4 regions of the Halomonas sp. DP8Y7-3 genome follow, and region 2 is predicted to be linked to each of the others. Evidence: predicted binding sites of a transcription regulator. Region 2 holds the regulator's gene; each other region holds the start of a gene.

Region 1 (7,610 bases), on a different contig from region 2:
ACGATCCATCGTTCCTTGCGCATGTTCCTTCCTCTCAGCCAGCGAACGTCTTCCTCTGACGCACCGCTCGCTCAGTGCAACCAGAACCACAGGTGCATGGTGCACCAGGAGTAGACCCCCGCCAAGACGTCATCGACCATGATGCCAAAGCCGCCGGCAACACGCCGATCCGCCCAGCGAATCGGCCAGGGCTTGATGACGTCGAAGACCCGGAAGACAACAAAGCCCCACAGTGCCGCCTCCCATGAGAAGGGCACCGCCGCCATGGTCAACCAGTAGCCGACGAACTCATCCCAGACGATGCCGGAGTGGTCGTGGACACCCAGATCGCGGGAGGTCTTGTCGCATAACCAGACGCCCCACACGAAGGTGATGGCGATCATCACCAGGTACCAACCGAGGGTCAGTTCTGACAATAGCCAGTAGAACGGAATGGCCGCCAGGGTGCCGAAGGTACCTGGAGCAAAGGGCGCCGCCCCACTGCCAAGCCCGAAGGCAAGAAAGTGGGTCGGCCGGTGCCAGACGCTAGCCGGTGCTTTGTTCACGATGTCCCTCCGTGGAAATGTTGCCAGCCAGCCCTGGATGGGATCTTCACGCCCTGTATGCCTGGCGTCTCGGTCAAATGACCGATCGGCGTCAGCTCGATGCCCAGAGCCAGCAGTGCAGCCTTCGCCTGGGCGACCCGTGACGGGGGCAAGGAGACCAGCAACTCATAGTCATCCCCGCCGCATAGCGCCGCCTCAATGGCGGCATCCTGGCCCAGCCTCGCGGCCAGACCGTCGGCCAGAGGCAGCGACGCGCTGTCCAGGATAGCACCGACGCCTGAGGCGCTGAGCACGTGATCCAGGTCAGCCAGCAAGCCATCGGACACGTCGATGGCCGCATTCGCCAACCCGCGCAGGGCTTCACCGGCCTGCCAGCGCGCTTCGGGCAGCAGGTAACGCTTCAGCAGGGGCTGCTCCATATCTCGCGCTCCGCCCTGCCATGCGGCAAGACCGCCGGCGCCTCCGCCGAGGGCTCCGGTCACCGCCAGCACGTCACCGGCCTTGGCCCCATCACGGCGCAGTGCCTGTCCGGTCGGCACCTCGCCCATGACGGTGACACTGATGGCGCGCTGACCGCGGGTCACATCTCCGCCGACCAGCACCATACCGGCGCTATCGCACACAGCATGGAAGCCACGAGCGAATTCTGCCACCCAGTCGTCGTTGGCGTCAGGCAGGGTCAATGCCATCAGACACCAGCGTGGTCTGGCACCCATGGCCGCCAGATCACTGAGACTGACAGCCACGGCTCGATGCCCCAGCGCAGCGGCTGGCGCACCTGGCGGAAAGTGCTGCCCCTCGACCGACGTGTCGACGCTGACCACCAGCTCATGGCCCGGGGTGGGCTGCATCAGGCTGGCATCATCACCGACGCCCAGGCTTACGCCGGACGCGTCAGCAGACCCACGTCTCGCCGGTGCCAGCCAGCGCTGGATGAGTTCGAATTCTCCGTACATCAGCAGCGACCTTCAGCGGCGACGGGCACTGACCTCGGCACTTCTCAGCTTGATCGCCAGCTTGTCGAGAATGCTGTTGATATACTTGTGCCCATCCGTCGCACCGAACGACTTGGCCAGCTCGACCCCTTCGTTGATGACCGCGCGGTACGGCACTTCTAGGCGCCGCGACAGCTCGTAGGCACCGAGACGCAAGATGGCCAGCTCGATCGGATCGATGTCCTCGAGACGACGGTCGAGCAAGGGAGCGATGTCCGCGTCGAGCTCCTTGCGATAGCGAGCGACGTTGTGCAGCAGCTCATGGAACAGCGCCAGGTCGGCGATTTCCATCACCTTGAGCCAGTTCTCATGGGTTTCCAGGTCATCATCCGGCACCTGGCTGCGGAACTCGGCTTCCACCGCGCTGATCGATTTCTCGGTCATCTGCCACTGGTAGAGTCCCTGCACCGCCAGCTCGCGGGCGGCACGACGGGATTGCTGAGCCTTGGTCGGCGCACGCTGTTCACGGCTCATGCGGAGGTCTCCTCGCCATCGTCACCAAAGTGGCGCAACAGGGAGACCATTTCCATGGCGGCCATGGCCGCTTCGGTTCCCTTGTTGCCTGCCTTGGTACCGGCACGCTCGATCGCCTGCTCGATGGAGTTCACGGTCAGCACGCCATTCGCCACCGGCGTGTCAAAGTCGAGCTGAAGACGCGACAGGGCCGAGTTGCACTCGCCGGCCACGTGCTCGAAGTGAGGCGTGCCACCGCGGATGACGGCGCCCAGGGCGATCACCGCGTCGGGCTTGGCCACCTGCAACACCCGCTTGACGGCCAGAGGCAGTTCCCAGGCGCCAGGAACATGAACGATATCGATCATCTCCATGTCCACGCCATGGCGCACCAGGCTGTCCACAGCGCCTTCCACCAGAGAGTCCACCACATGGTGGTTGAAGCGGCCCACGACGATCACGTAGCGGCCCTGAACCTCGACAAAGCTGCCTTCGACTTGGGAGATAGGTTGCATCTTGAAATTTCCTGAATTCGCCGGCACCTGGCCGGCAGTCGGGGATAATCCCCTAATGGATAGCCGAATCCCCAGGTGATGCCTTGGGGCATCGCCTGGGAATCATCATGCGTCTAGATCAGTGGGCGACACGATGTCCACCACTTCCAGGTCAAAGCCTGACAGCGCCGAAAACTTCCAGGGGGAGCTAAGCAGGCGCATCTTGCCTACTCCAAGCTCGCGCAGGACCTGGGAGCCGGTGCCGATGGTCAGGTAGTTGCCCGACCCGTCCGCCGCACTGCCGCGGGCAGTGCGGCGGCGCTCGAGAAAGACCTGTAGCAGGTCGTTGAGGTCCTGGCGGGAGCGCATGTCATCGAGTAGCACAAACACGCCGTGCTCGGCTCGCGCCACCTCTTCCAGGGCCTGATGCGCACGCCAGGATGCTTCTTCACCCTTGACCAGGCACATCAGGTCACGCATCTCGTTGGCCAGATGGACACGCACCGTGGTCACGCCATCCGGTGTCGGGTGTCCCTTGACCAGCGCCAGATGGTGCACCTTGTGGATGCGGTCGGCAAAGACGTGGGCCGTCAGCTCGCCATAGGCAGTGCTGACCGGCAACCGCTCTACCTCTTCCACCGTCTGCTCGTTATGGATGCGGTAGTGGATCAGGTCGGCGATGGTGCCCATCTTGATGCCATGGGTCTCGGCGAAGCGCTCGAGCTCCGGCCGGCGGGCCATGGTGCCATCTTCGTTCATGATTTCACAGATCACACCGCTGGGGTCACACCCGGCAAGCGCCGCCAGATCACAGGCCGCCTCGGTGTGGCCGGCACGCCGCAGCACCCCACCCGGCTCCGCCATCAGCGGAAAGATGTGGCCCGGCTGAACGATGTCCTCGGGGCGCGCATTGCGAGCGCTGGCCGCCTGCACGGTGCGTGCGCGATCCGCTGCAGAGATGCCGGTGCTGACGCCCTCGGCGGCCTCGATGGACAGGGTGAACTTGGTGCCGTAACCAGAACCGTTATCCTGCACCATCAGCGGAAGCTTGAGCTGCTCGCAACGCTCGCGGGTCATCGGCATGCAAATCAGGCCGCGGGCGTGAACCGCCATGAAATTGATATGGCTGGCCTCTACCTTCTCGGCCGCCATGATGATGTCACCTTCGTTTTCCCGGTCCTCATCATCCATCAAGATGACCATGCGGCCTTGACGGATATCCTCGACGAGTTCGGCAATAGGGGCCAGGCCCCCGCTGGAAGACTGCGACATGTGTGCTCCCTGGATCTGAAGTGGCCACACGGCGACGGCGGCCAGAAACGGCCGTCAGGGTACCGTGGGACGCGCCTGGGCGCCAGTGGCGGCGAATGAGAGGGTATGCGGAGAACCACGTATCCACGCGGGCACCTGCACCCGGCCCCGTATCAGGGCGCTAGAATAATCAGGGCTCTAGGTCATCAGGGCTCTAGGTTATCAGGGCTCTGTCATTTTCAGGGCGTTAGCTCAGCGCCCTGTGCAGGCAGGCAGTGCGGGGCGAGCCAAAATTCGCCAGTCCTGGCCCAAGGCGCGAATATCGATGATCTCGAGCGGTCGCTGATGAGCCATCTGGTCAATCCCGCTCAATGACATCAGTCCACGGGCCTCGGGTCCAAGCAGCGTCGGCGCCATGTAGAGGCGCAGCTCATCCACCAGACAGGCATCCATCATGGCACCGGCAAGGGTCGCACCGGTTTCGACCAGCAGCTCGTTGCATCCTTCTTCACGCCCCAGCCAGTCGAGCAGCGTCGGCAGATCTACGCGACCGTCCTCGCCGGCCGGCATTTCCAGTACTCGGGCCCCGCTGCGCTCCAGCGCTTCCCGGCGAGGAGACTCGACGCCTTCGACGCAGACCACCAGGGTCTGACCGGGCTCGCTCAGACAGGCAGCCGCCAACGGCATGCGCAGACGCGAATCGACCACCACGCGCAGCGGCTGGCGACGGGCAATGGTGTCAGCCTGATCGAGCCCCAGTTGCTCGGCTCGCACCGTCAGTCGCGAGTTATCGAAGATGATGGAGTCGACGCCAGTCAGAATCGCGCAGCTCTGGGCACGCAGGCGCTGCACATCGCGGCGTGCCGCAGGGCCGGTGATCCACTGGGACTCGCCGGAGGCCATGGCGGTACGCCCATCGAGGCTCATGGCCAGCTTCAGGCGCACCCGCGGGCGCCCCTTGGTCATGCGCGATACGAAGCCCGCATTCAAGGTCAGCGCATCGTCCTCAAGACAACCGACCAGCACCTCGATACCTGCCTCACGCAGCCTCTGGATGCCACGCCCAGCGACCTGTGGGTTGGGGTCCTGCATGGCCACCACGACCCGGGCGACGCCCGCCTTGATCAAGGCATCGCAGCAGGGGCCGGTGCGACCATGATGCGAGCATGGCTCCAGCGTCACATAGGCGGTTGCACCACGGGAGCGCTCACCGGCGCCGTTCAGCGCATGGATTTCCGCATGGGGCTCACCGGCACGCTCATGAAAGCCCTCGGCCAGCCACTCGCCGTCCTTGACCAGCACGCAACCGACACGCGGATTCGGCATGCTGGTGTAGCGGCCATGCTCAGCCAGGCGAAGCGCCCTCGCCATCCAGTGGGCATCATGGCCAGGGGCTGACGCCGGAGGTGCATCGTCGCGGCTCATGACGGCTCCTCATTGTCGGGGGTGAAGCTCGGCTCCTGAGCCAACCGGTCAATCTCGGCACGAAACTCGTCGATGTCCTGAAATCTGCGATACACCGAGGCGAAGCGAATGTAAGCCACCTGGTCCAGGCGCTTGAGCGCATTCATCACTTCCTCACCCACGACCCGCGCCTGGACCTCACGCTCCCCTCGGGCCCTCAGGTTCTGGCGTATGCGCTCCACCGCCGCTTCGATGGATTCCGCACTGACCGGGCGTTTTTCCAGAGCCCTCAGCATGCCCGCTCGCAGCTTGCTCTCGTCAAACACCTCACGGGAGCCATCGGCCTTGACGATCCGCGGCATCACCAGTTCGGCGGTCTCATAGGTAGTGAAGCGCTCCCCGCATCCCGCGCACTGCCGACGTCGACGCACCTGGTCGCCTTCGGCAACCAGCCGGGAATCGGTCACACGAGTCTCTTGAGCGCCACAGAAAGGGCAATGCATAGCGGGCAGTCCGGCAGGAGAAAATGTCGCCATAGTGTAACGGTTGCGGCCTTTTTCGCCCAGCGCAACCGTCCGCCAAGCCCTTTGCGCGATGCCAGTTGGCACGCCCTGTGCTTGATGTTGTGCATTATCCTGCCAATAAGACGTCGGGCACAGGCGCAACCTCCCGCCTCGCCCGCCCAAGGAGGACGCCATGGCCCCACCACTCACAGCGATGGACGCAGACCGCTTCCAGCAGCATGCCAAAGCCTTGCTGACACCTCTTTATGGAGAACGTAGCGAGGAAGTGCTGCGCCGCCTGCTGCGCCTGATCGAAGCGCAGGGCGCCCGTCTTTCGCACCGTCATGGTGCAAGAACCGAACTGTGGAGTGAAAAGGATCAATGGCTGATTCTGTACGGTGATTCGCTGATCGATGAGCACGAATCACGCTCGGACAGCGGTCAGGAGACGTCGCCCAAACCTCCCCTGGCCGTGCTCGATGACTTTCTTCACAGCCGACTGGCTGGCGTGTTCAGCGGGGTGCACGTGCTGCCCTTCTTTCCCTGGAGCAGCGACGATGGCTTCTCGGTCATTCACTACCGCGAGGTCGACCCGGCCCTGGGCGAGTGGCGAGACATCAGGCGGCTGGCCAGCCGCCACGACCTGATGGTGGATCTGGTCTTGAATCATGTCTCAAGGGAGTCGCTGTGGTTTGCCGACTACCTGGGCGGCAACCTGCCCGGTCGTGACTACTTCATCGAGATGGACCCGGAAACGGATCTCAGCGACGTCGTCCGGCCACGTAGTTCTCCACTGCTGGTGCCGGTCAGTACCCGTCGGGGGGTACGCCATCTGTGGGCCACCTTCTCGGAGGACCAGATCGACCTGAACTTTGCCAACCCCGACGTGCTGATCGAATTCATCGGCATACTGCTGTTCTATCTTCAGCAGGGCGCGCGGATCGTGCGCCTGGACGCCGTCGCCTTCCTGTGGAAACGGCCCGGCACCCGTTGCATTCACCTTCCCGAAACCCACGCCGTGGTGCGTCTGCTGCGCGCCATCGTCGATCATGTGGCTCCCGGCACCTTGATCATCACCGAGACCAACGTGCCTCACGCCGAGAACATCAGCTACTTTGGCCTGGAGCGTGAGCACACGCCACCGGATGAAGCCCATCTGGTCTATCAGTTCCCGCTGCCCCCACTGCTGCTGCATACCCTGACCAGCGGTGAGGCCGGCACCATCGCCCGCTGGCTGAACACGCTGCCCGAGCTTCCAGAGGGCTGCAGCTATCTCAACTTCACGGCCAGCCACGACGGCATCGGGGTACGACCGCTGGAAGGCTGGCTCGAGCAACACGAAATCGATGCTCTGGTTGGCTTGATGCAGCGCTTCGGTGGCTTTGTCAGCATGCGCCGCCAGAGCGACGGCAGTGACAGTCCCTACGAACTGAACATCACCTGGTTCGATGCCATGAGCGGCACCCGCCGAGGCCCCGACCCCTGGCAGGTCGAGCGCTTCTTGTTGAGTCAGCACCTGATGCTGGTCCTGAAGGGCATACCCGGGGTCTACATTCACTGTCTGACGGCTACCCAGAATGACCATGATGGCGTCGAGCGCAGCGGGCGCCTGCGCTCCATCAACCGCAAGCGCTGGCAGCGCCAGGAACTGGGGATGCTGCTGGACAGCCGGCACACGCCGACCCGTGAGGTATTCGTCGCCCTCACGCGTCGCCTTGAACTGCGCCGTCGAGAGCCTTGCTTCCACCCCGACGCCGCTCAGACGGTGGTGCCAACCGCGCCACAATTGCTGGCCATTCAGCGTGGGCCGATTGCCAGCGGCCGTCGCCTGCTGGCGATCCATAATGTTACCGACCGCCCGCAACCTCTGGTCATGGCGGAACTCGAACGTCCTGGCTGGGAGGACCTGCTGGAGGGCGGCGAATGGCGCCATTGCGATACCCTGGCGCCCTATCGCTCACTATG
Region 2 (7,610 bases):
GGACCTTCTGCTTCCAGGGTCAGCACGGTGCCGCAGGGGGCCGCCAGCATCAGCAGGGACATGATGTTGGCGGCATCCCCACAGCGCTGACCGTGGTGCACGGTCACGGAGGCGTCGAACGCCTGACAGCAGGTGACCAGGCGAGTGGCCGCCCGAGCGTGCAGCCCGCGGCGATTGGTAAGGGTCAGCTCGCGTCTGGCCACGCTCATTGTGCCCCGCTGTCCAGACGACGTTGCTGGCCAAGCTCGCGGTGGCGCAGGCGTATTCTCGGGTGGTCGTCGACCAGCGCCGCGGCGATGCTCTCGGCCAGATAGACCGAGCGATGCTGCCCCCCGGTGCAGCCCACGGCCACCGTCAGATAACTGCGCTGGCTGGCCTGATAGCGTGGCAGCCAGTTGCGCACCCAGGTCAGGATGTCGCGCTTCATGTCGGCGACGTCTTGATAGTGCTCAAGGAAGGCGATCACGCTTTGATCGCAGCCGTTGGCATCCCGCAGCGATGGCTCCCAGTAGGGGTTAGGCAGGCAGCGTGCATCGAACACGATATCGGCGTCGGGGGGCACGCCACGCTTGAAGCCAAAGGACTCGATGGTCAGGCTCAGCTGGCCGCTGCGATGATCGGCCACCTGCTCGGCGATGCGTGAACGCAGCTCGTGTACGGACAGGCGGGAGCTGTCGATGATCAGATCTGCCAGGTCGCGAATGCCAGACAACGCCTTCTGCTCGGACTCGATGGCCTCGGCCAGGGTCATGTCGGTATTGCGGGTCAGCGGGTGACGGCGTCGAGTATGGGAGTAGCGTTCCAGCAGAATCCGCGCGTCGCTGGTGAGATAGACGACCTGGCAGTCGATGGGACCTTGCTTCAGCGCCGTCAGCTGCGCGGGAAAACGCTCCAGCGCCTCGGGCAGATTGCGCGCATCGACACTGACGGCAATGCGCTGTGAATGTCCATTCTCCAGCTCTTCGACCAGTGACCCCAGCAGCGTCGCTGGCAAGTTGTCGATGGCATAGAAGCCCAGGTCTTCGAGAGCCTGAAGCGCCACGGACTTTCCCGAGCCAGAGCGACCACTGATGATCACGAGCTGCATGTCCTGTCTCCTTGGCAGGGGGCGATAAGAGGGCAGTTGGTGTCAACCGCGCGGTGACGGCCAGATCACGCTCGATCAGAGCGTGCTATCTGGCTAGATGGTAATCAGCTAAATGGCAATCAGCTAGAGGTTAATCAGCGAGATCCCCATCAGCGAGGCGCCATTCTTCAAGGCGCCAGGCAAGGCGTGCGCCATCAAGACATAGGATCAAGGCGCTTTCGCTGCGTGCCGTCAGCTCGTGGCGTCGCCGGGGGCTTGCTGGCGAATCGCTTCCTGCAAGCGCTCGTGCAGCTCGCGCTGGGACGTCGCGTGGCGCAGACGATGTCGGGTATCGGCGTCATTCATGACCCCGGCCACCTGGCCCAGCAAGGCTAGGTGAGCATCATCCGCTTCTTCAGGCACCAGCAAGACAAAGACCAGGTCCACCGGTTCGCCGTCGATGGCGTCGAAATCAATCGGCTCTGCCAGCTTGAGAAAGCCAGAGATAGGGGCCTTGCAGTGAGGGTTGCGAGCATGCGGAATGGCCACGCCATTGCCGATGCCGGTGCTACCCAGACGTTCGCGGCCGATCAGGCGACTGAAGACTTCCTGGCTATCCAGGCTTGGTGTGTTCTGCGCAATGAAGGTGCTGAAAAATTCCAGCACCCTCTTCTTGCTGCCCCCCGGGACGTCAAATAGCGTGCGCTCGGGGGGGAGAATGGCATCCAATGTCATGAGAGGTCAGCGAATTCCGGCGCCTTGGGCGCGGGCTTGGGATTTTTCCTTGTGCTTGACGAGCTGGCGGTCCAGCTTGTCGGCAAGGGCGTCGATGGCGGCGTACATGTCGCCGTCCTGGGCTTCTGCATGCAGGTCTGCACCGGCAGCGTGAAGCGTACAGGCAGCCTGTTGGCGCTCCTTCTCCACCGAGAGGGTGACCTGCACATTGGTGATGTTGTCGTAGTGGCGCTCCACACGGGCGAGCTTCTCTTGTACGTAGTCACGCAGGGGATCGGTCAATTCGACGTGGTGGCCGGTAATGTTGACTTGCATGACAAGGCTCCTTGCTCTTGCGGGTGGTTGCTCGATTGTAACCCTTTTTCCGATCCTGCAAACCCCCCTGCTTCTACGCATTAAGACGCAGATGTCGTGCGATATTTCAAGCGCTTGCGCTTTTCATGTAACTGCGCTACGCGCTCTGCTCGCCGCCTGTCTCGAGCCATCTGACCGGGCTCAGCGCAGGCGCTTGCGCTCGCTTGAAGAGGGAATATTCATCGCTTCTCGATACTTGGCGACGGTGCGTCGGGCGACGTTGACACCGTCTTCGGCGAGCAGCTCCACCAATTTGCTGTCAGACAGCGGTTTGCGAGGCGGCTCCTGCTGGATCAGCGACTTGATCATGGCGCGTATGGCAGTGCTGGAATGGGCATCCCCATCCTGACCCACCTGGCTGGAAAAGAAATACTTGAGCTCGAACACTCCCCGTGGCGTATGCACGAATTTCTGGGTCGTCACCCGGGAGATGGTCGATTCGTGCATCTCGACCTTGGCCGCAATGTCTGCCAACACCAGTGGTTTCATGGCGGCTTCACCCTGCTCGAGGAAGTCGAGCTGCCGCTCCATGATTTCGCGTCCGACCCTCAACAGGGTGTCGTTGCGGCTTGCCAGGCTCTTGATCAGCCAGCGCGCCTCCTGCAGATGGTCCTTCAGAAACTGGTTGTCCTGGCTCTTGTCGGCCCGTCGGATCAAGGCCGCATAGTCGGGTTGAATGCGCAGGCGTGGCATCGCCTCAGGGTTCAGCTCGACGCGCCAGCCTTCTTCGGTGTGGCGGACCACCAGATCGGGAATGACATAGTCGTTGTCGCTGTCGCCGTACTGGCTGCCAGGCCTAGGGTCGAGGCCACGGATCAGTTCGATGACATCATCCAGCTGCTCTTCGGTCAGGCTCAGGCGGCGCTTCAGCAGACGACGATCACCGCTGGCCAGTGCCTCGAGAAACTGGCGTACCAGTCTTCCCGCCTGGGGCAGAAGGGGGGTGTCACGGGGCAGGCTGTCCAGTTGCAGCTGCAGGCATTCGCGCAAATCTCGGGCAAATACACCGGTAGGTTCGAATTGCTGCAGCCTGGCCAGCACCGACGCCACGTCCTGCAGGGGCGGGGCAGCAGCGTCGTCATCGGCCAGGCCCTGGGCGATATCGTCAAGGTGTCCCACCAGGTAGCCATCGCCGTTGACCGCGTCAATCAGGCACTCTGCGATGCGCCTGTCATTATCATTGAGGTCCAGCAGGGCCAGCTGCCAGCTAAGGTGGCCATGCAGGGATTGCCCGCTGGCCTGGCGCTCGAAGTCTGGCGCCTCGGCGCTGCCGGCCGGGGCGGTGCCAAGGTCCTGATAGGTATCGGACCAGTCGCTGTCGACCGTTAGCTCGGAGGGGATCTCGTCGGCCCAGTCGTCGTCCTTGCTGTCCTTGACCTGCAGCTCGCCGAATTCATCCTCCAGCTCGAGCATCGGGTTGGCCTCGAGCGCCTGCTGGACTTCCTGGCGCAGGTCCAGCGTGGAAAGCTGGAGCAGGCCAATAGCCTGTTGCAGCTGAGGGGTCATGGTCAGCTGGGTGCCGATCTTCAGCTGCAGTGACGCCTTGAGGGCCATGATGTGACTTCCGTTCGTGGAGCTGAAAAGCCTTACCCTAACGGCGGGTCAGGTACCATGCAAGCTTCTTGCCAACTTGTGGGCAGGGGGTGGCGCGCAGGGCTTGCTGTGCCCCGCATGCGCGTCAGTGCAAGGTCGAGCGGGCGCCATGAAGACCCTGCCTACATAGCGGCCCGGCAGCGCTAATATAGTGGTTAAAGGCGAAAGTTTTCGCCGAGATAGACTTCCTTGACGCGCTGGTTGGCAAGGATCGACTCGGCACTGCCTTCGGCGATGATCTGGCCGTCGCCGACAATGTAGGCGCGGTCACAGATGTCCAGCGTCTCGCGCACGTTGTGGTCGGTGATCAAGACGCCGATGTCACGAGCCTTGAGCTGGCGAATGATCGACTTGATCTCGCCGACGGAGATCGGATCCACCCCGGCAAAGGGTTCGTCGAGCAGAATGAAGGCGGGTTCTGTGGCCAGGGCTCGGGCGATCTCGACCCGGCGTCTTTCCCCGCCGGACAGGCTCATGCCCGGGTTGTCGCGAATGTGGCTGACATGGAAGTCTTCGAGCAGTTGCTCAAGGCGCGCCTGGCGACCTTCCCGGTCGAGGTCCTTGCGGGTCTCGAGGATCGCCATGATGTTGTCGGCTACGGACAGCTTGCGGAAGATGGAGGCTTCCTGGGGCAGGTAGCCAATACCCGCCAGTGCCCGCTGGTGCATGGCCGCGCGGCTCAGGTCGTCATCGTCGATGCTGATGGTGCCAGCATCCGCCCTGACCAGTCCGACGATCATGTAGAAGGAGGTGGTCTTGCCTGCGCCGTTGGGGCCCAGCAGGCCCACAATGCTGCCCTGTTCGATGGACAGGCTGATGTCCTGGACGACGCGGCGCTTCTTGTAGCTCTTGGCCAGATGGCGAGCGTGGAGAGTCTTCATCAGTTTCCTTGGCTTTCCGGCTCGAGGGTCATGCGAATGCGCTGCTGGCCGTCGACACCCTGTGCGCTGGAGCGAGCCTGGACAACGCGGCGATCCAGAAAGTACTCCAGGTAGGCGCCGTCGAAGGTGTCATTGGCCTTGTGCAATTCCGCCTGGTCGATGAGTTCCATGCGGCGCTCGGCAACATGGTAGACCACCTTCTTGCCCCAGCCCTTGACCACCGGCTCTTCCGGCGAAGGCTGCTGCTCCAGGTAGGCGCGGGAGCCAGTCGCCGTGGCGCGGGACAGCTGACCCTGGTCGTTGCGCTGAATTTCCACACGCTCACCGGTCAGGAGCATGCTGCCCTGTTGAATACGCACATCGCCGGTATACACCGCTGTGCCTGCGCGGTCATCCAGGTCCAGCTGGTCGGCCTCTACCTGAATGGGGGCGCTGCGGTCGCTTTCCAGCGCCAGGGTGACGGTGCTGGTGGCGACGCTCGTCAGGCCCAGGGCCAGGGCGAGCAGTAGCGCGGGACGGGAACGCATCATGGAAGTGACTCCTTGTTAGAGCTCGGGCTGAGAGCGGCTCTGGCTTATTGAGGCTCTGGCGGATGATAGCCGGTGACATTGTCGGTCAGACGGGCGGTATTGTCATGGATCCAGGCATCGAAGCGCTCGCCTCGCATTTCCTGGGGGGGCTGACGCAATACCGCAGGCGTCTCACTCCAGGCGTGGCCTGAATCGCTGTCATAGACCAGCACCTCGGTATCCAGCTGCCAGCGCTCGGCAGGGGCCTCGAGGTGGGCATCTCCGGTCAGTGTCAGAGGGTTGCCGTCCGGGCCAAGTTCGCCGTCGGTGGCAGTGGCGATCCACAGGCGGCCGCTGTCATCGACAAGCTCCATGTCAGGTTGGTCGACGCGGGTGATGTCATCCAGCGGGGTGTGCACCAGACGCGGGGTCGTGATGCGCTGATGGGGCGCACCCTCGGTGTCGAAGCGCGTCAGGGTGGCATCGATCAGGTAGTAGTCCGGCTCGCCGGCCTGATCGTCGGTGATCAGGTCAGGCACAGTGCCGTCCCGCGGGTCGAGCAGGGCCAGACCGCCGCCCAGCACGAGCAGCAGGATGACCAGCCAGAAACGGAAGCCGGGCCGCAGTGAGCGCCATGTCATATCAGGGGTCCGTCCTTCAGATAGCTGTCCACCACGCCGTCGAGGCGGCCCTGGGCAGCCAGCAAGGTATCCGTGATGTCGCGCACTGCGCCATGACCGCCGCCGCGCTCGGTGACCCAGCGGGCGCGTTCGCGAATGTAGAACGGGGCGCCTGGCACGCTGATGCCCACGCCACAGCGGTCAATGCACGGCAGGTCGGGCAGGTCGTCTCCGCAATAGGCCACCTCTTCCAGTGACAGCGACAGCTCGGCGCACAGCGATTCCAGCGCCGGCAGCTTGCGTTCGACACCTTGCTGGACGTGCTGGATGCCCAGCGCCTTGGCGCGCTGGGAGACCATGGGTGAGCTACGCCCGGTGATCAGAGCGACGTCGATTCCCGCGCGCCTGGCCAGTTTGATACCGTGGCCATCAAGGGTGTTGAAGGCCTTCAGTTCCGTACCGTCGGCATGAAAGATAAGCTGCCCATCGGTCAGCACGCCGTCCACATCCAGCGCCAGCAGCTTCACGCGGCCAAGTCGTTGCACCAGGTCAGGGGAGAGTGAGGCAAGTGGGTCGTGGGCCATCATGGCGATCCTTGATGTTGAGTGGGCAGAAGGTGTGACGGCAGCTGCCCGGCGGTAGCGCCCGGAGTGCCGTCAGGCCAGGCGTCAAATGACACCTGCTGCCAGCAGGTCATGCATGTGTAGCGCGCCAACCGGGCGCTGCTGGTCATCCACCACCGCCAGAGCGGTGATGCGACTGTCTTCCATCAGCTTGACGGCTTCCGCCGCCAGGGTGTCGGGACGGATGCGCCGTCCGGGACTGGTCATGACATCGTCCACGCTCAGGGTGCTGAAATCCTGGTGGCGGTCAAGGGTTCGGCGCAGGTCGCCATCGGTATAGACGCCCGCCAGGGTACCGTCATCGGCCACTACGCAGGTGAAACCGAGGCCCTGGCGAGTGATCTCGAGCAGAGCATCTCTGAGCGGTGAGCCAGTCGCCACGACGGGAAGTCTGTCGCCGGTATGCATCAGGTCTGCCACCGTCAGCAGCAGGCGTTTGCCCAGGCTGCCACCGGGGTGGGACAGCGCGAAGTCTTCCGCGGTAAAGCCGCGGGATTCAAGCAGTGCGACGGCCAGGGCGTCACCCAGGGCAAGCGCGGCCGTGGTAGAGGACGTGGGGGCGAGGTCGAGCGGGCAGGCCTCGCGTTCGACGCCGGCATCCAGATGGGCCTCGGCGTGGCGCGCCAGGGTCGACCCGGGCCTGCCGGTCATGCTGATCAGCGGAATGCCCATACGCTTCAATAGAGGCAGCAAGGCGGTAACTTCGGCAGTCTCGCCGGAATTGGACAGCGCCAGGACCACGTCACCTGGGGTGATCATGCCAAGGTCGCCATGGCTGGCTTCACCGGGATGAACAAAGAACGCCGGGGTGCCGGTGCTGGCCAGAGTGGCGGCAATCTTGCCGCCGATGTGGCCGGATTTGCCCATGCCTGTCACCACCACCCGTCCTTGGCAGGCCAGGATCAGCGTGCAGGCGCGCTCAAAGGCCTCATCGAGGCGCTGAATCAACGCATCGACCGCGTCGCGCTCCAGTTCCAGCGTGCGTCGGGCGATAGCGCGAACATTGATGGGTGTCGAGGGCGACGCCCCGTCGGGAAATTTGGTCATGGCCATGATTGTTGCCGTTTACCACCGTTGTCACAAGGGTCAGGCTGTCAGGGAGGTACCCAGCCAGAACAGATAGAAGGCGTAGCTGGCTGCCAGCAGCGCGCCGACGATGCGTCCGACGCGCCCGCGGCGCTGCCACAGCAGGATGGCCGCCAGCGCCAGCGTCAGGCCGAGCATGACCG
Region 3 (7,610 bases), on a different contig from region 2:
CCACTTAATGGAGTGACGTTATTCACCCTTTTTTGGCAGAGAGATACGCCTACTTAATGGAGACAATGCCGTCACCATAAACACTGAAAGAAAAGCATTGATACAGCTCAAAGACGAGCCGCCATCGGGTCATGAAAATGACGAAAACCAGGAGAGCATACTGTGGCGATGAGCCGCCCCCAGCATGTAGAGAAACACCACAAGAGCCAGTGAGGCAGCGACGCTGCGTATCCAGAAAGGCAAGGTTGGCCGCATGGCCAGCATTCCAAGTCCGATATAGGCCAGCAAGGCCGTCAGCTTGGCGGCAAGCCAGGGTGTCTGGTGAGGCCACTGGGAAGTCGACACCATCAGCGCTACCCCTGCCGCCAGCAACAGGCTGTCCAGAACATGAGGGAGCTTTCTCATCGTGGGGGAGCCAACCGCTGGACCGGCCTGCATCGCACGACACCAGCGCCAGGCGAAGAACAGCACGCTGAACACGGCCAGCGTCACATGCAGCGATTTTATGAACAGATAGAGGCTTGCTGACATGCTGCTAGCCCATCTGACCGTCGAGGCGAGGTGCGCTCAGTATCGGCAGGTAGTGCAGCAGGAACAGTCCGTAGCCGGCGCACCAGCACACAATACTGGCGCTGTAGACCCAGTGGGTTACCGAAGGCCATAGCGCCAACAGCAGCGAGCGTGACAGTCCGGCGATGACCAGAAGACCCAGGGCCACGCCAACCCCTGGCAGGCAGCGCATGGGACGGCCGGTATGTCCCAGCGACACGCGGCACATCATCGACAGCATCATGGTCCCCATGGCGCCCACCGTGATGGCGTGAATGCCCAGCTCCACGCGGCCGACACCGAACAGCCCGAACGCCCACAGCAGCAGTCCCAATGGGACAAAGGCATAGCTCAGGTGCAGACTCCACAACAGCGGCTCCCGCGCGGTGGCCACCCCTTGCCAGCGGATCAGACGCAGCGGGTGAAGCACTGCCGCCAACAGCAGAATACTGGCCAGCAGGGCATCAGGCAGCTCAATGCCAAACGTCCGGGCCAGCTGCAGCAGCACCGCCACGGCCAGACTGCCCAGTGCCGCACCTTCCAGCCATCCCAGCGCCGGTCGTCGCTTGAGTCCCATGCGGTTGGCGGTGAACATCGGGATGACCCTCCCCCCCAGCACGGCCATGATCAACGTGACCAGCATGACCGCCAGGTAGGAGGACTGACGTACCAGCTCCGGGTCTCCCCGAGCAACGCCCAGGTGACTGCCCAGATTGGCCCCGGCCAGAATCGCCAGCACCGGGATAAAGACCAGATTACGCCAGCGCCTGGCTTGGATGACCATCACCGCCATCACCGCACAGACCAGCACAAGAAAGCCGACGTCCAGCGCCACTACCAGGGGCTCGGGCAAGCCGGGAAACGCCAGCCCTAGCCTCGCCGCCAGCCACAGCGCTACAAGCCCGAGCAGTGGACCACCGTGCAGGCCACGCAGTCCCGTCCAGGTCTGCACCGCGGTCAAAAGAAAACCCGAGACCACCGCGGCCACCACGCCAAACAGCATTTCGTGCTGGTGCCACCACAGCATGCCCGCCCGGGGCGACAGCAGGAACACACCGTGCCAGTAGCCCAGCCACAGCAGCAGCGACAGCAGACTGAATGCCGCCGCCAGCAAGAAGAAGGGGCGAAAGGCAAGGCGTGCCAGCGGCAGGCGATCGGCAATGGAGGACATGACAAGTACCCGAGTAAAGCCGTTGGTCTTGTCCAGTCTGGCCCGCTTTGGCTATCGCCACCATGATGCACATCAAAGGCACTGCTGATGCCAGGCCGACCGTCCTCCTGCTGGCCGTCTCCAGATAGCAGCCTCGCTAGTGCCTCCGGGCGCCCCTCAGGCCTTCATTCCCAGCCGCTTGGCCAAACGGTGCAGGTTGCCCGGGTCCATGCCCAGCCGACGCGCCGTTCCGGCCCAGCTCTGCTCCATGGCCAGAGCCTGGCTGATGCAATCGCGCTGGAACTCGTCCGTCGCCTGCCTGAGCGGCAATAGGTCATGTGCCGTCCCACGTTGAGCACTCACCTGCTCATCGAGGTGGGCGGCTGAGCGCGTCAGAGGAGGTGTCTTCAGTCCAAGGTGGACGGTATCGATACGCAGGCTTCTGCGTCGTGCATCCGGTGACGCCAGCCGGTCGACCTCGGCCATCGCCAGCAGCGACGCCCTGGCCAGCAGGGACTCCAGCTCACGCACGTTGCCCGGCCAGTGCCATGCGAGCAGTGCTGCCCGCGCCTGGTCGCTAAGACGCAGATTGCCGACGCCAAGTCGCACCCGGTTTTGCTCGAGAAAATGTCCGGCCAGCAACATCACGTCATCCAGGCGCTGGCGTAGCGGCGGGACCTCAAGGGGAAAGGCGCTGAGCCGATGATAGAGGTCTTCACGAAAGCGTCCCTGGGTCACCTCCTGGGCCAGATCCCGGTTGGTCACCGCCACCACCCTGACGTCGACATGGCGCAGCTGATCGCTGCCCAGGGGCTGAATCTCCCCTTCCTGCAGCACCCGCAGCAGCTTCGGCTGCAGCTCCAGTGGCAGTTCTCCCACTTCATCCAGCACGAGGGTGCCACCGTCGGCCATCTGGAAGTGGCCTTTGTGGTCGCTCACCGCCCCGGAGAAGGCGCCGCGCCGGTGGCCGAACAGGGTACTTTCGATCAGTGATGCCGGTAACGCCGCACAGTTCACCACCACCAGGGCCCCCCCGTCGCGGCGCGAACCATGATGCAGGGCGTGAGCAATACGCTCCTTGCCGACACCGGTTTCCCCGTGCACCAGCACGCTCATGTCGGTAGCTGCCACCAGTTCGACCGACGCCATCAGCTTGCGCATGGTGGCGCTGCGCCAGCCCACCAGGCGCTGGTTGCGATGGCCCTCAGGAGCATGGTTCAGGGCCAGCTGCAAACGCGCACTGTCCAGACGCTGCGACAGGCGCAGGCAGGTGCCCAGTAGCTCGGCAGCAGCCAGCAGACCCTCGTCATCCAAGTCGGCGAGGGCTCCCGGGGTCAGCGCGTCCAGGGTCAGCATGCCGATCAGCTCGCCACCATCGCGCAGCGGGACACCCAGGCAGTCATGCACCGGAGTCAGGCCGTCATCCAGCAGGCCATCATAGGGATCGGGTAACCCACAGTCGGCAGCAAAGCGACAGACCCCGGGCGCCTTGGCGATAGCGTCCAGGCGAGGATGGTCCTGGAGCACAAAGGTTCTGCCCGCGACCCCATCAGGCAGGCCCTGAATCGCCACGGGTCGAAGCCCTGGCCCGTGTACGACCAGCAAGGCACTGGCGTCCGCCGACGTTCTCGCCACCAGCGAGCGCAGCACGCCCTGCCAGGCCTCGGCGAGCTCAGGCCCCTGTTGGTCACCCAGCCGCTGCAACAGTCCGCGCAGCTGTTGAAGAAAGTCGACCACCCGCATTGTCCTTTTGACATGACCAGTGTCAAAAAGATAGCAACAACCTTGTCGATATGACACTAGGCAACATTCGCTTGCCCCTCGATCGCGCTCGTCCTGCCCGCCCCAGCCTGCCCTAGCCCGCCCCAGCCCGCATTCTCGCTGGCGATCCTGCCAGGGCCGCGGCAAGTTGGCGCACCCATGACGCCTGGGCACGGCCCTTGCTCCTGAGACATCAGGCAGAGGGAGCCTGACGCGTCACCACGTTCTTGATCTTGAAACGCGCAGCGCTTCAGCACGGGCGCGAACGGCCACCCTCCGACCCGCTGCGCCGGCCTGGCTGACCACCTCGCCAGGACTGCGACTAGTCCGCAGCGAGCCAAGCCTCCGATACGACAGCGCCAAGACGCCAAGATGAAGGATGCACGGCACCTTCGTCACCACCTTTCCCTGACAGGACCTACCATGACCACAGCTGCCCAAGACGCCATCATCGATGCTACCGCCCCGCTGGTCGCCGAGCATCTGGACGCCATTACTGCCCGCTTCTACCCGCTGATGTTCGAGCGCTACCCAGAGGTCAAGGCGGTGTTCAACCAGGCCCATCAGGCCGACGGCGGCCAGCCCAAGGCCCTGGCACGGGGAGTGCTCGCCTACGTGGGGCTGCGCCAGCAGCCCGAGGCGGTACGCCAGCAGATGCAATCCGTCATCAGCAAGCATGTCTCGCTGGGCATCCAGCCCGAGCAGTACCCCATCGTTGGTGAGTGCCTGATGGCCGCCATCGGCGACGTCCTGGGCGATGCCGTCACCGCCGAGATCGCTGACGCCTGGGGAGCCCTGTATGGCGACCTGGCCGAGCTGCTGATCGCGGCAGAGGCCGAGCGCTATCAGGCCTTCGCTGGCCGCCCCGGTGGCTGGCAGGGCCTGCGCGAGTTTCGCATTGCCCATATCCAGCGCGAGTGTGAGGTCATTCGCTCCTTCATCCTGGCACCTTGCGATGGTCAGCCGGTCGCCGATGCGCTGCCGGGTCAGTACATCGGACTGCAACTGCGCATCGACGGCGAGACCGTCCACCGCCATTACAGCCTGTCCGGCAGCCCCAACGGCTGCGATTACCGCATCTCGGTCAAGCAGGAGCCAGGCGGACGGGTCAGCAACTATTTGCACCAGCAGATGCAGGTTGGCGACACCCTGGCGCTGTTGCCTCCCGCCGGAGAGTTGACGCTGGACAATAGTGATAGGCCGGTGATGCTGATCAGCGGTGGCGTGGGCCAGACGCCGATGCTGCCGCTGGCACGCCAGGCGCTCAGCCAGGGCCGCCGGCTGTGCTATGTCCATGCGGCAAGGGACATCCACCACCACGCCTTTCGCAGCGAAGTGGACGCCCTGGTGAGGGAGTACCCGACGCTGATGACGCGGATCTGTGCCTATGATCATGGAGACGACGGTGATATCACGGGACGCCTTGAACAGTCTCTGCTCGCCCGACTGCTGCCCGGTGCCGATACCCAGTGCTATTTTGTCGGCCCTGGGCCCTTCATGAGTGCCATCGACAGCCACCTGGCCGCCCTGGGTATTGCCCCTGAGCAGCGCCACTACGAGCACTTTGGTCCCTCGCGTCCACTGCACGCAGCCTGATCCCTGTTGATCTTCGTCACCGTCGCTTGAGCACCGTTGCTTTAGCGCCAAAGCGCTATCAACAAAGCTTCCTCTGCGACGCCGTCATCCGTAAAAAAGCCGCGCTCTGGGATCAGAGCGCGGCCTGCTGGCAGATGCAAGATGGCGATGGTGGCTGGACCAGCGCCTCAAGCGTGCTGACGAGCTTCCGGCTTTCTTATCACCATGAAGTAATAGAACACGCCGGTCAGTGCCAGGAAGAACAGACTGTCTGGACTGGTGAGGAAGATCAGCGGATTGCCGTCGGACAGCGACAGTGAGCGCCGACAATATTCCTCCAGGCTCGGCCCCAGCACAAAGCCCAGCAACAGGCAGGCCACCGGGTAGCCCTGGCGCCGCAGCAGGAACGCCAGCACGCCGAATACCAGGGCAAGGCCCATCTGGAACACCGAATAGGTCGCCACATAGCAGCCCACCAAGGCCACCACGGCAATACTGGCGTACAGCACATCGCGCCGGATGGAGACGATGCGCACGAAATACGGCCCCAGCACGTACAGGGTCAGGGGCACCAGCACCAGCGCAGATACCAGCAGGGCCATGAACATCGGTGCCACCAGCGCTAGCTGGCTGTCGAGGAACTGTGGCCCCGGCTGCAGGCCGTTGACCACCAGTACCCCCAGCACAATGGCGGTGGTTGGGTCACCGGGAATACCGAACGACAGCATCGGCACGAAGGCCCCGCTGCACATCGCATTATTGGCCCCTTCCGCGGCGGCGATACCTTCTACCGAGCCCTTGCCATACTTCTCCGGGTGGCGTGAGCTGCGCATGGACTCTGCGTAAGCCACGAAGGCCGCCATGGAGCCGCCCGCACCGGGCAATACACCGACGCTATAGCCGATCATGGCCGACTTGAGATAGCGATAGAGTCCGATCTCGCGCACCTCTTTCCACGGTGGAATAAAGTCGCGGCGGCGAATGGCGCTGGCCTTGATCGCATCCCGCTCGACGGTACGCTTGGCACGATTCTGCGACTGCACCAACAGCTCGCTGACGGCAAAGGCACCGATGACCAGCGGCATGATGTCGATGCCCTGCATCAGTACCCCAGTACCAAAGGTGAAGCGGGTAATCGGCTGCATCACGTCGATGCCGACAGTGGCCACCATCACCCCCAGGGTGGTCGCGACAAGCCCCTTGGAGATGGCCCCGCGCTGAGAGATCACGATCACGATCAGCGCAAAGGCAATCAGCGAGAACTTGCCGGGGGTACGAATCAGCAGCGCGGCATCCGTTGCCAGGGGTGCCATGACCATCAGCAGCAGGGCCCCGATGGCGCCACCGATCATCGACGCCAGCGCCGCGTGCCCCAGCGCCTTGGCGCCCTGGCCGCGCTGCTGCAACGGATAGCCCTCGATCGCCGTCATCATCGAGGCCGGGGCGCCGGGAATATTGATGGTCGTCGCGGTGATGCTGCCGCTGCACATCCCGGCCATGAAGATGCCCGCACAGGCCACCAGCGCGGCGGTGATGTCGAGGCTATAGGTCAACGGCAGCAGCAGCGCGATGGCCAGCATCGAGGTCAGCCCCGGCACCGCACCAAAGAAGGTACCGATCAGGTAGCCACCGATCAGATAGGGCAGGATATCCGGCTGCATCAGCACCGCGAAGCCCTTGGACAGTTCGATCAGGTAATCCATGCCGTCACCTCCACAGCGTCGGCAGACGCACCTGGAACACCAATTCGAACAGGGCGTATCCCAGTAACGCGATGACCGCCGCCACCAGCGCCTTGAAGCCCAGGCTGCGAAGCGCAGGACGGCCCGCGCCAAAGATCAGCATCATGGCGAAGGCGTAAGCAAAGGTAGAAAGAAAGTAGCCGACGCTGGCAAACAGACTGATATAGAGACCGGTCGCCAGGGTCACCGCCAGGGCGCCCTGCCAGATTGATGCCGGTGCCGGCTCGCCCGAAGTCGCCGCTTGAGTCGCCTCCTGGTCAGACTCGCTCATCGGGGCCTCGTCCTTTACGCCATCGGCTCTCGTATCCCGGCGATCGGCCCTGATCACGAAGGCCAGCGCCACCAGCATGACAACGCCCAGAAGCACCGGAAAGAAGGACGCGGTCAGCGCACCATCGTGCAGTGGTGGCGCAATCTTGAAGGCTTCGACCAGGTAGATCAGGGTCGCTGTCAGCAGGCAGGCGACAACGCCTCGCCGCCCACCCAGCCAACCTCCCGCCCGTAGCAGCAGTTTCATGGCAACATCCTCACAAGGGTTGCCGCCGGCGCCCGACGGCAACCGAGACTCACTGGCCAATCAGGCCGGCTTCCTTGAGCTCATCCATCCGCGCGAACAGCTCTGCCTGGGTATCTTCTGCCCAGGCCTCGACCTCGTCGGCACCCAGCCAGTTGGGGGTGACCCCTACGTCGACCAGCCAGGTCTGAAATTCTTCACTGTCGTAGGCCTGCTGATAGGCCGCTTCCAGGGCCGTCAGGGCGTCTTCCGGCGTGTTGGCCGGCGCGGCCAGAATGACAAAGCTGCCCATCTGGATGTCGTAGCCCAGCTCGCTGGC
Region 4 (7,610 bases), on a different contig from region 2:
GATGCTTGTGATCGTAGACATCGGCAATGTCGACCTGACACAGACGGTTGGTCGAATGGTCACGGTGCACCTCGGACAGCACCCCGATCTCCAGTCCCCAGTCGGCGGGTATGCGCAGGTTGTCGAGCACCTCCGTGCGCATGGAAAACTCGCCTGACAGCGGGTAGCGATAGCTATCGAGATAGTCCAGATAAGGCAGCGGCCCGTGCATGATCTTCAGCGCCCGCAGCAGCGGCGTGACCAGTAGCCGAGACACCCGTCCGTTCAGCTTGCCTTCGGCGATGCGCGAGTAGTAGCCCTTGCAGAACGCGTAGTTGAAGCGTGGATGCGCCACGGGGTACATCAGTCTGGCCAGCAGCGAGCGGTCGTAGGTCAGAATATCGCAATCGTGCAGTCCCACCGCTGCTGTGCGCCCCGATGCCTGGACATAGCCCGCACAGAACCAGACGTTGCGCCCCTTGCCCGGCTGCTGTGGGGCAAGCCCCTCGGCAGACAGGTCGGCGTCGAGCTCGCGCAAGCGAGGTCCATCATTCCACAGGATGCGGTGGTGCTGGGGCAGGCGGGAGAAGAATTCTCGAGCACGCAGAAACTGATCGCGGTCGGCACGATCCAGGCCGATGACAATCTCGGACAAGTAGTCGGCACTCGACAAGGTCTCGACGATCGCATCCAGTGCCGGCCCTTCCAGTTCAGAATAGAGCGACGGCAGGATCAGCCCCAGCGGCCGCTGTCTGGCGAACTGCTCAAGGTCCGCCTCAAGCTCTTCGGCAGAACGACGCGTCAGGTTGTGAAAATCGGTAATGATGCCGTTCTGATGGAAATCGCTCATGCGTCGTCCTCTTTTCCGCCAAGATGGTGATGCTGATCGTCTGTCTGCACGCCCTGGTCTCCCCTGGCCGCTGCCTCGAGGGCCTGAGGGTTCGCTCCCCAGCAATGGGCTACCCCTTCGGCCCAGCCCCGTGGCCCCATCGCTTCACTGCGGTAGAGGTTTGGCTGATCCGGCCGGACATCCAGACCATGCTGGCCGCGAATGACCACCGCGGCGTCGGTTGCCTCCAGCATGGCCACGTCATTGGGGCCGTCGCCCAGGGACAGGGTGGTCGGTCGCTTGCCCTTCAACGCTTCGTAGCGCGCACACAGCCAACGCACCGCCTGGCCCTTGTCTGTGTCCCCCAGCACATGCCAGAAGCGTCCGCCACGGGTCATGCGCAGGCCATCGCCTGCCAGACCTTCGCGAAAGCGTTGCAACAGCGCATCGTCGTCCTCCCACAGCAGCGGCTCGCTGCCTTCGCGCAGGCGCGCCAGGCGTGCCTCCTGTTCATCCAGGCCGGTGAACGCCACGACGTCCTCCAGTGCCATTTCACTCATGGTCAGAAAGCGCGCCGACAGACGCTCCCGCCAGATCGCCACGCGCCGACGAATCAGTCCGATATCGACACCCAGGGTGCGAATGACCAGGCCATCGGGGCCCACTGGACCCTCGCGCCTGGCATGGCACCAGCTGTCGGGCAGGGCGATGACCGCTCCGTTCTCGGCAATAAAGGGCTGATCAGCAAGTCCCAGCGCCTGGCGCAAGCCAAGCAGCTCACTGCGCGTCTTGCTGGTCACCGGAATCACCCCGACACCGGCCTTGCGCAGCGTCTCGAGCCACGGCTGGGCAGGCGCCCAGTCGTAGTCATGGTGGTCAAGTAGAGAGCCATCCAGGTCGGTAAACAGAAGGCGGGGTTCAGCGCTGTCGCCCAGGCAGGGCGTGGCAGTGGCGTGCATGGCAGGGCCTTCGCATCAAAAGAGTTCACCTTGACTCATAGCAAGGGGCACGCCACCGCGTTAAGGAAGATAAATAAAACAGTCACATGCAAAAACATGTGCACAACGAAGCATCCACCGAGGTCAGGACAGGTGCACACCCAGGCACCAACATGGTGCAGCAGCAGCCGGCAGGCTTGGCCGGCCGCCAGGATGAGCCTGCCGCCAGCATGAAAATGCCCCCACGAGCAGGGCTCATGGGGGCATTCCGTCGTGCAGGCTACGTCATCAGGCTACGGTTCCTGATGGTGCTTACCCTGCCGCTTTCAGGCGTAGACCGGAAGACGAGCGCAGACTGCCTCGACCTTGGCTTTCACGTCCGCTTCAACGGCCTCGCTGGACTCACCGCTGGCCATGACGTCGAGAATGTCGCAGATCCAGCCGGCCAGGTCGCCGCACTCGGCCTCGCCAAAGCCGCGAGTGGTCACCGCCGGGGTGCCGATACGCAGGCCAGAGGTCACGAACGGGCTCTGGGGATCGCCAGGCACGGCGTTCTTGTTGACCGTGATATGAGCGCGGCCCAGAGCGGCATCCGCATCCTTGCCGGTCAAACCTTGCTTGATCAGGGAGAGCAGGAACAGGTGATCTTCGGTGCCACCGGACACCACATCGTAGCCGCGCTCGATAAACACCTTGGCCATCACCTGGGCGTTCTTGACCACCTGCTGCTGGTAGGTCTTGAACTCGGGCGCCATGGCTTCCTTGAAGCAGATCGCCTTGGCCGCGATCACGTGCTCGAGCGGCCCACCCTGTCCACCAGGGAAGACGGCGGACTGCAGCTTCTTCTCGATGTCGGCATCGTTCTCGGCGGACAGGATCAGGCCACCGCGGGGTCCGCGCAGCGTCTTGTGGGTGGTCGTGGTGACCACATGGGCGTGGGGCAGCGGAGTCGGGTAGACACCCGCCGCCACCAGACCCGCCACGTGGGCCATGTCGACCAGCAGGTAGGCGCCCACTTCGTCAGCGATCTTGCGGAACTGAGCCCAGTCGATGATCTGGGAGTAGGCAGAGAAACCTGCAATGATCATCTTCGGCTGGTGCTCGCGGGCCAGACGTGCCACTTCTTCGTAGTCGATACGTCCGGACTCGTCGATGCCGTACTGGACGGCATTGTAATGCTTGCCGGAGAAGTTGGGACGTGCGCCGTGGGTCAGGTGGCCCCCAGCGTCCAGGCTCATGCCGAGGACGGTATCACCCGGCTTGACCAGCGCCTGGAAGACCGCGCCGTTGGCCTGGGAGCCAGAGTGCGGCTGAACGTTGGCGTAGCTGGCACCAAACAGCTCCTTGGCGTAGTCGATGGCCAGCTGCTCGACAATGTCGACGTACTCGCAGCCACCGTAGTAGCGCTTGCCGGGATAGCCTTCCGCGTACTTGTTGGTCAGCTGGCTACCCTGAGCCTCCATCACGCGGGGGCTGGCATAGTTCTCGGAGGCGATCAGTTCGATGTGGGCTTCCTGACGAGCCACTTCCTTTTGCATGGCATCGAACAGGGCATCATCGAAACCGGCAATCTGCATATCACGGCTGAACATCGGCGGCATAACCTCGCGGCAGGGGAAAGACGACAGAGAATCGTATAAATCGGGCCGCCATAATAGCGCAGCCCATGACCGCTTTCACATGAAAGACCGTCATGAGCTGTTCCATGATTTCTCATCTTGGGGTTAGTTTTACTGAACCACGCCTGAACAGGCCGGTTATTTGGACGCCGACGACGTGGCCGCCGTCGGCGCAGCGACTCATCCTTCCCTTGCGATGCGCCGCTTTACCGCGATTACTCCACCGTGACCTGCATCGACAGCGCGTCCGGCAGACCCATCGGGTCTTCCTTGGCCAGTTTCTGAATATGCTGGCTGGGCGGAAGCTCGGTGGTGATCTGCATGCTGCTGGCTTCCCCCGCCATCATCTTGACGATACCGCTGAGCACCGCCCCGATCTGGGGCCCCATCATGATGCCGAAGCCTTCCGCCTGGGTCCGGAACTGCTCAAGCAGCGCGTCCTCCGAGACTCCCTGGGTCGCCGCGATCACCGGGGCAATCCGTCCGAAGACGCCGAGATCGCCGATATCGAGCGACACATCGCCGCCCTGCAGATCCAGCTCGGTCCAGTCGTTCAGGCCCGCGAAATAGGTCGCGGGGTCCTGGCCCTTGGGAAGATTGACGGGCAGGTCGCTATCGAAACCGATACGCAGGGCGTCACGGGCCGTCATGGTAAAGCGACTGGCCACCTGGCCATTGGATCCCTGTGCTTCCCAGGTGCCGTCCATGTCGGCATCCAGGGTCAACTGCCCGGTGCCTCCGGTCAGCACATTGGCGACCATGCGCAGCTGGGTGCGCTCATCCGCCGGCGCCAGCTCGATCATCTTCGCCAGGTCTAGGGCCAGTCCTTCCATGCGACCGCTGTAGGCCCCATCCGTCATGTCGCCATCCGCCACCAGGCTGGCCAAGGAGGCCACCACACGATCGGAATCCAGCGAGAAGTCGGACAGCTCAAGCGCGTCGACGGTCGGCGAATCGCCTTCCATTCCCTTCAAGCCGGTCAGGCTCAGCGACGGCAGGGCAAAGGTCCCGGTGCCCAGGTCCTCGTCCCCCTGGAACGCCCCCGTCAGGCCCGACAGCACCAGACTACCGATGGCATCCTGGCTGAGCTCAGTCGCTTCCAGACTGTCGATATTGATCTGTCCGGGAAACTCGCCCCAGGGCAGGTCCGCGCCCACCGATCCTTCGCTCTGGTCCATGACCAGGCCTTCCAGACGTAGCCCCGCCAGGGGATTGTCCTGGCCCCAGGGCAGTTCACGCAGGTCCAGAACCGCCTGACCGGGCTCCTCGAAGCTTAACCGGGTGAGGGTCATGCTCGCGCCACGGTCAATCAGTTCCACCTCTTCCAGCACGACTTCGTCGGGCGACTCGTAGTCACCTTCGACCAGATAGCGAGCAACACTGAGCCGCTCTCCATCAGGGCCCGTCAACACCAGATCCTCGGCGCTGGTGGTGCTGCCGAAGAGTTCATCGGACACGTCACCGATCTCCAGCGTGCCCTCGCCTCCCAGCATCGTCTTGAGGTCCGCTTCAAGACGCTCGGCATCGGCCTGCGCCATACCGGACCCCAGCGCCAGCAGCAGCGCAAGTGGCGCCCCATGGCGCGGTTGAATCAGATACTTCATCGAGGTTCACCTCCCCTGTGAATTCGGTTATCAGCCTTTCAGCCATCTCAACGATTGGCTGTCGCAACGTCTGAGTCGTCCGACCGGTCCATCCGTCCGGTCGCCAGCGAGATGGGCCTGAGTGAATCACTGTAGCCTGTCGTCATGACCGCCGACAGCCTTGTTATGACGCCAGCCCTGACGCCACACTGCTATCACACCACTCTTACACCTCTCGACGACACCTCTCGACCGACTCAGGCACCGTCGCTGTGGTACCCGGCAGACCCGAAGGGATAATCATGCCAAGGGCAGCCTGGCGGCAAGCCGCCGACTGACTTCCTGGATCACCTCCAGCCGCGCCCTGCGCTTGTCATTGGCGTCGATCAGCGTCCACTCGGCACCGGGCACATGAGTCTGGCTGAACATCTCGTCAATCGCCTGCTGGTAATCGTCCCACCGCTCGCGGTTACGCCAGTCCTCATCGGTCAACTTGTGGCGCTTGTGGGGCGTGGCGGCGCGAGCCTCGAAGCGGGCCAGTTGCTCATCCTTGTCGATGGCAAGGAACAGCTTGACCACTACCGCCCCATGCTCCAGCAGACGCGCCTCGAACTGGCGTATTTCTTCGTAGCCTCTACGCCAGTCATCTTCCACGGCCAGGCCCTCCACCCGCTCGACCAGCACGCGGCCGTACCAGGAGCGGTCGAACACCGCGACCCTGCCATCCCTGGGGAGTCGCTGCCAGAAGCGCCATTGCCAGGGATGCAGCAACTCTTCCTCGGTCGGTGCCGCGACCTGGTGCACCTGATAGAGCCGGGCATCCAGGGCAGACGTCAGGCGGTGAATGCCACCGCCCTTGCCCGCCGCATCGTGGCCTTCAAACATGACCACCAGCGGGACTCGCTGGCGCGCGGCGCTGCGGGCCAGTTCCGCCAGGCGGGCCTGAGACTCGGACAGGCGTTCAACATAGTCGCGCTTCTTTAGCCGCGCAGGTGCTTCTCGCTGCACCAGCGCCGCCAGGGAGGGAGGCTGAACCGCCTCCAGCGCCGGTGATGGCTCCACTTCCAGGGCGGGAGGAGGCGTTGTCATGACGTTCTCGAGAAGCTTGGCCACCTGGGGCAGCAGCGAGCCGCCAGAACTGGCGTCCAGCTCAATCCAGGGGCTGTGGCGACGGTGGGTGCGCTTGCGCAGGTCCCGCGCCAATTCATCCAGCAGCCCGTGCTGAGCATGTCGCCGCCACTTGTCTTCGGTGACCTGCCAGCGAGTGGCCGGGTCTGCCGCCAGCATCTCGAGCCGTCGGCGTTGACTCTCGGCGTCGATCTGCAGCCACAGCTTGACCAGCTGCACCCCATCGGCCGCGAGCTCGGCTTCGAACTGGCGCATCTGCTCGATACGGTCACTGTAAGCGCCTTCGCCCAGCGCCCTTGAGGCCCGCGCGAGGACCGCGTCGCCAACCCAGCCGTGCACGAACACCCCCAGCCGTCCGCGCGTCGGCAGGCGATGCCAGAAGCGCCACCAGTAGGGACGACAGCGTTCCTCGTCTCCTGGCGCCAGGGCGTGCACCTCCGTCAGCCGGTTCTCCAGCCAGTGGTTGAGCTGATTGATCAGCTCGCCCTTGCCGGTCGCCGCATGTCCCGCGACCAGTACCAACACCGCCCGATCCACCTGCTGAGCCAGGGTCAATTGCGCAGACAGCAGGCCGAAGCGCAGCCGCTCTTCGGCCGACATCTTGTTGCTGGCCTGTCGTTTGTCCGGCTTGGCGCGCTTGCACTTTACGCTCGCCCCTGAAGCGCTCTGCGTACCATCGCCACTGGCTCCCTTCTCGGTCGTTCCCTGCGCAGACTTGCCCATGTTCACTCCTTCGCGGCGGTCGCGACCGCTGCGCTGATGTCGCTTGCCCAGGAACCACTGTGCGCCCTGCCCTGCTCGACAGCTACTCAGCGCTTCCCAACAGCCCAAGGCTTGCCGCAGGCGCTTGGCGCCGCAGGCCTCGAGACAACAGGTGCCCTACCGCCCCCAGGATCAACGCGCCAGACAACGGCACCACCAACCAGATCCATAGATGAAAGCGGGGAGGAAGGTCCAACCACAGCAGGTATAACGCCGCAGTGGCGACCTCGGCCAGCAGTGCGGCCATCAGTCCACTGGCCAAGCCCAGAACGGCAAACTCGGACCACTGCACGCGGTCCAGCAGCCGTCGTCCCGCGCCAAACACGCGCAGTAGTCCACTTTCGTGGGCCCTTACCGGCTGACTGGCAATCAGAGCGGCATAGAGCACGCTAACCCCCGCCAGCAGCACGAACGCCAATACCACCTCGACGGCGCGAGTCACCTGTCCCAGCACGTCGCGCACCTGGCCCAGCAGCGCATCCACATCCAGCAAGGTCACGCCGGGAAAGGACGCCACCAGCTGCCCCAGATCAGCCTTGCGATCAGCATCCAGATAGAACGCGGTGATGAAGCTGTGTCCGAAACGCTCCAGCACTCCCGGCGGGAAGATCACATAGAAGTTGGGCTTGAAGCTGTCCCAATCGAGATCACGAAGGCTGGTGATTTCTCCGACCAGGGTGTCGGCCCCGATGCTGAAGCTGAGTCGATCCCCAAGCGATAGCCCCAGGCGCTCTGCCAGCTCACGTTCCATAGAAATGGGGGCTGTCACTGT

Evidence for each region. The regulator sigma-54, encoded in region 2, starts transcription at its own class of promoters, with help from an activator protein. The targets are predictions, from matches to a motif close to TGGCACNNNNNTTGCTNT.
Region 1: KUV86_RS11900 (sugar phosphorylase) is a predicted target of sigma-54. The motif match lies at 5,745-5,762, and genes of this name have one in related genera.
Region 3: hmpA (NO-inducible flavohemoprotein) is a predicted target of sigma-54. The motif match lies at 3,629-3,646, and genes of this name have one in related genera.
Region 4: KUV86_RS11885 (HAD-IIB family hydrolase) is a predicted target of sigma-54. The motif match lies at 1,805-1,822, and genes of this name have one in related genera.

The regions. Positions count from the first base shown of each region.
Region 1 covers NZ_JAHVIO010000009.1:490,221-497,830, reverse strand. The annotation lists gene KUV86_RS11940 (DUF945 family protein) at 1-23, opposite strand, end outside; gene KUV86_RS11935 (phosphatidylglycerophosphatase A) at 72-545, opposite strand; gene thiL (thiamine-phosphate kinase) at 542-1,501, opposite strand; gene nusB (transcription antitermination factor NusB) at 1,514-2,014, opposite strand; gene ribE (6,7-dimethyl-8-ribityllumazine synthase) at 2,011-2,508, opposite strand; gene ribBA (bifunctional 3,4-dihydroxy-2-butanone-4-phosphate synthase/GTP cyclohydrolase II) at 2,614-3,759, opposite strand; gene ribD (bifunctional diaminohydroxyphosphoribosylaminopyrimidine deaminase/5-amino-6-(5-phosphoribosylamino)uracil reductase RibD) at 3,991-5,163, opposite strand; gene nrdR (transcriptional regulator NrdR) at 5,160-5,645, opposite strand; gene KUV86_RS11900 (sugar phosphorylase) at 5,839-7,610, shown strand, end outside.
Region 2 covers NZ_JAHVIO010000014.1:328,587-336,196, reverse strand. The annotation lists gene KUV86_RS16055 (HPr family phosphocarrier protein) at 1-203, opposite strand, end outside; gene rapZ (RNase adapter RapZ) at 206-1,087, opposite strand; gene ptsN (PTS IIA-like nitrogen regulatory protein PtsN) at 1,319-1,801, opposite strand; gene hpf (ribosome hibernation-promoting factor, HPF/YfiA family) at 1,808-2,116, opposite strand; gene KUV86_RS16035 (RNA polymerase factor sigma-54) at 2,297-3,709, opposite strand; gene lptB (LPS export ABC transporter ATP-binding protein) at 3,904-4,629, opposite strand; gene lptA (lipopolysaccharide transport periplasmic protein LptA) at 4,629-5,159, opposite strand; gene lptC (LPS export ABC transporter periplasmic protein LptC) at 5,204-5,779, opposite strand; gene KUV86_RS16015 (KdsC family phosphatase) at 5,776-6,342, opposite strand; gene KUV86_RS16010 (KpsF/GutQ family sugar-phosphate isomerase) at 6,427-7,434, opposite strand; gene KUV86_RS16005 (calcium/sodium antiporter) at 7,468-7,610, opposite strand, start outside.
Region 3 covers NZ_JAHVIO010000004.1:123,734-131,343, forward strand. The annotation lists gene KUV86_RS05775 (SirB2 family protein) at 130-531, opposite strand; gene KUV86_RS05780 (NnrS family protein) at 536-1,720, opposite strand; gene norR (nitric oxide reductase transcriptional regulator NorR) at 1,877-3,442, opposite strand; gene hmpA (NO-inducible flavohemoprotein) at 3,884-5,056, shown strand; gene KUV86_RS05795 (tripartite tricarboxylate transporter permease) at 5,224-6,738, opposite strand; gene KUV86_RS05800 (tripartite tricarboxylate transporter TctB family protein) at 6,743-7,294, opposite strand; gene KUV86_RS05805 (Bug family tripartite tricarboxylate transporter substrate binding protein) at 7,344-7,610, opposite strand, start outside.
Region 4 covers NZ_JAHVIO010000009.1:481,024-488,633, reverse strand. The annotation lists gene KUV86_RS11890 (glycosyl transferase) at 1-829, opposite strand, end outside; gene KUV86_RS11885 (HAD-IIB family hydrolase) at 826-1,767, opposite strand; gene glyA (serine hydroxymethyltransferase) at 2,073-3,338, opposite strand; gene KUV86_RS19995 (hypothetical protein) at 3,325-3,453, opposite strand; gene KUV86_RS11875 (hypothetical protein) at 3,581-4,969, opposite strand; gene KUV86_RS11870 (polyphosphate kinase) at 5,249-6,799, opposite strand; gene KUV86_RS11865 (ABC transporter permease) at 6,882-7,610, opposite strand, start outside.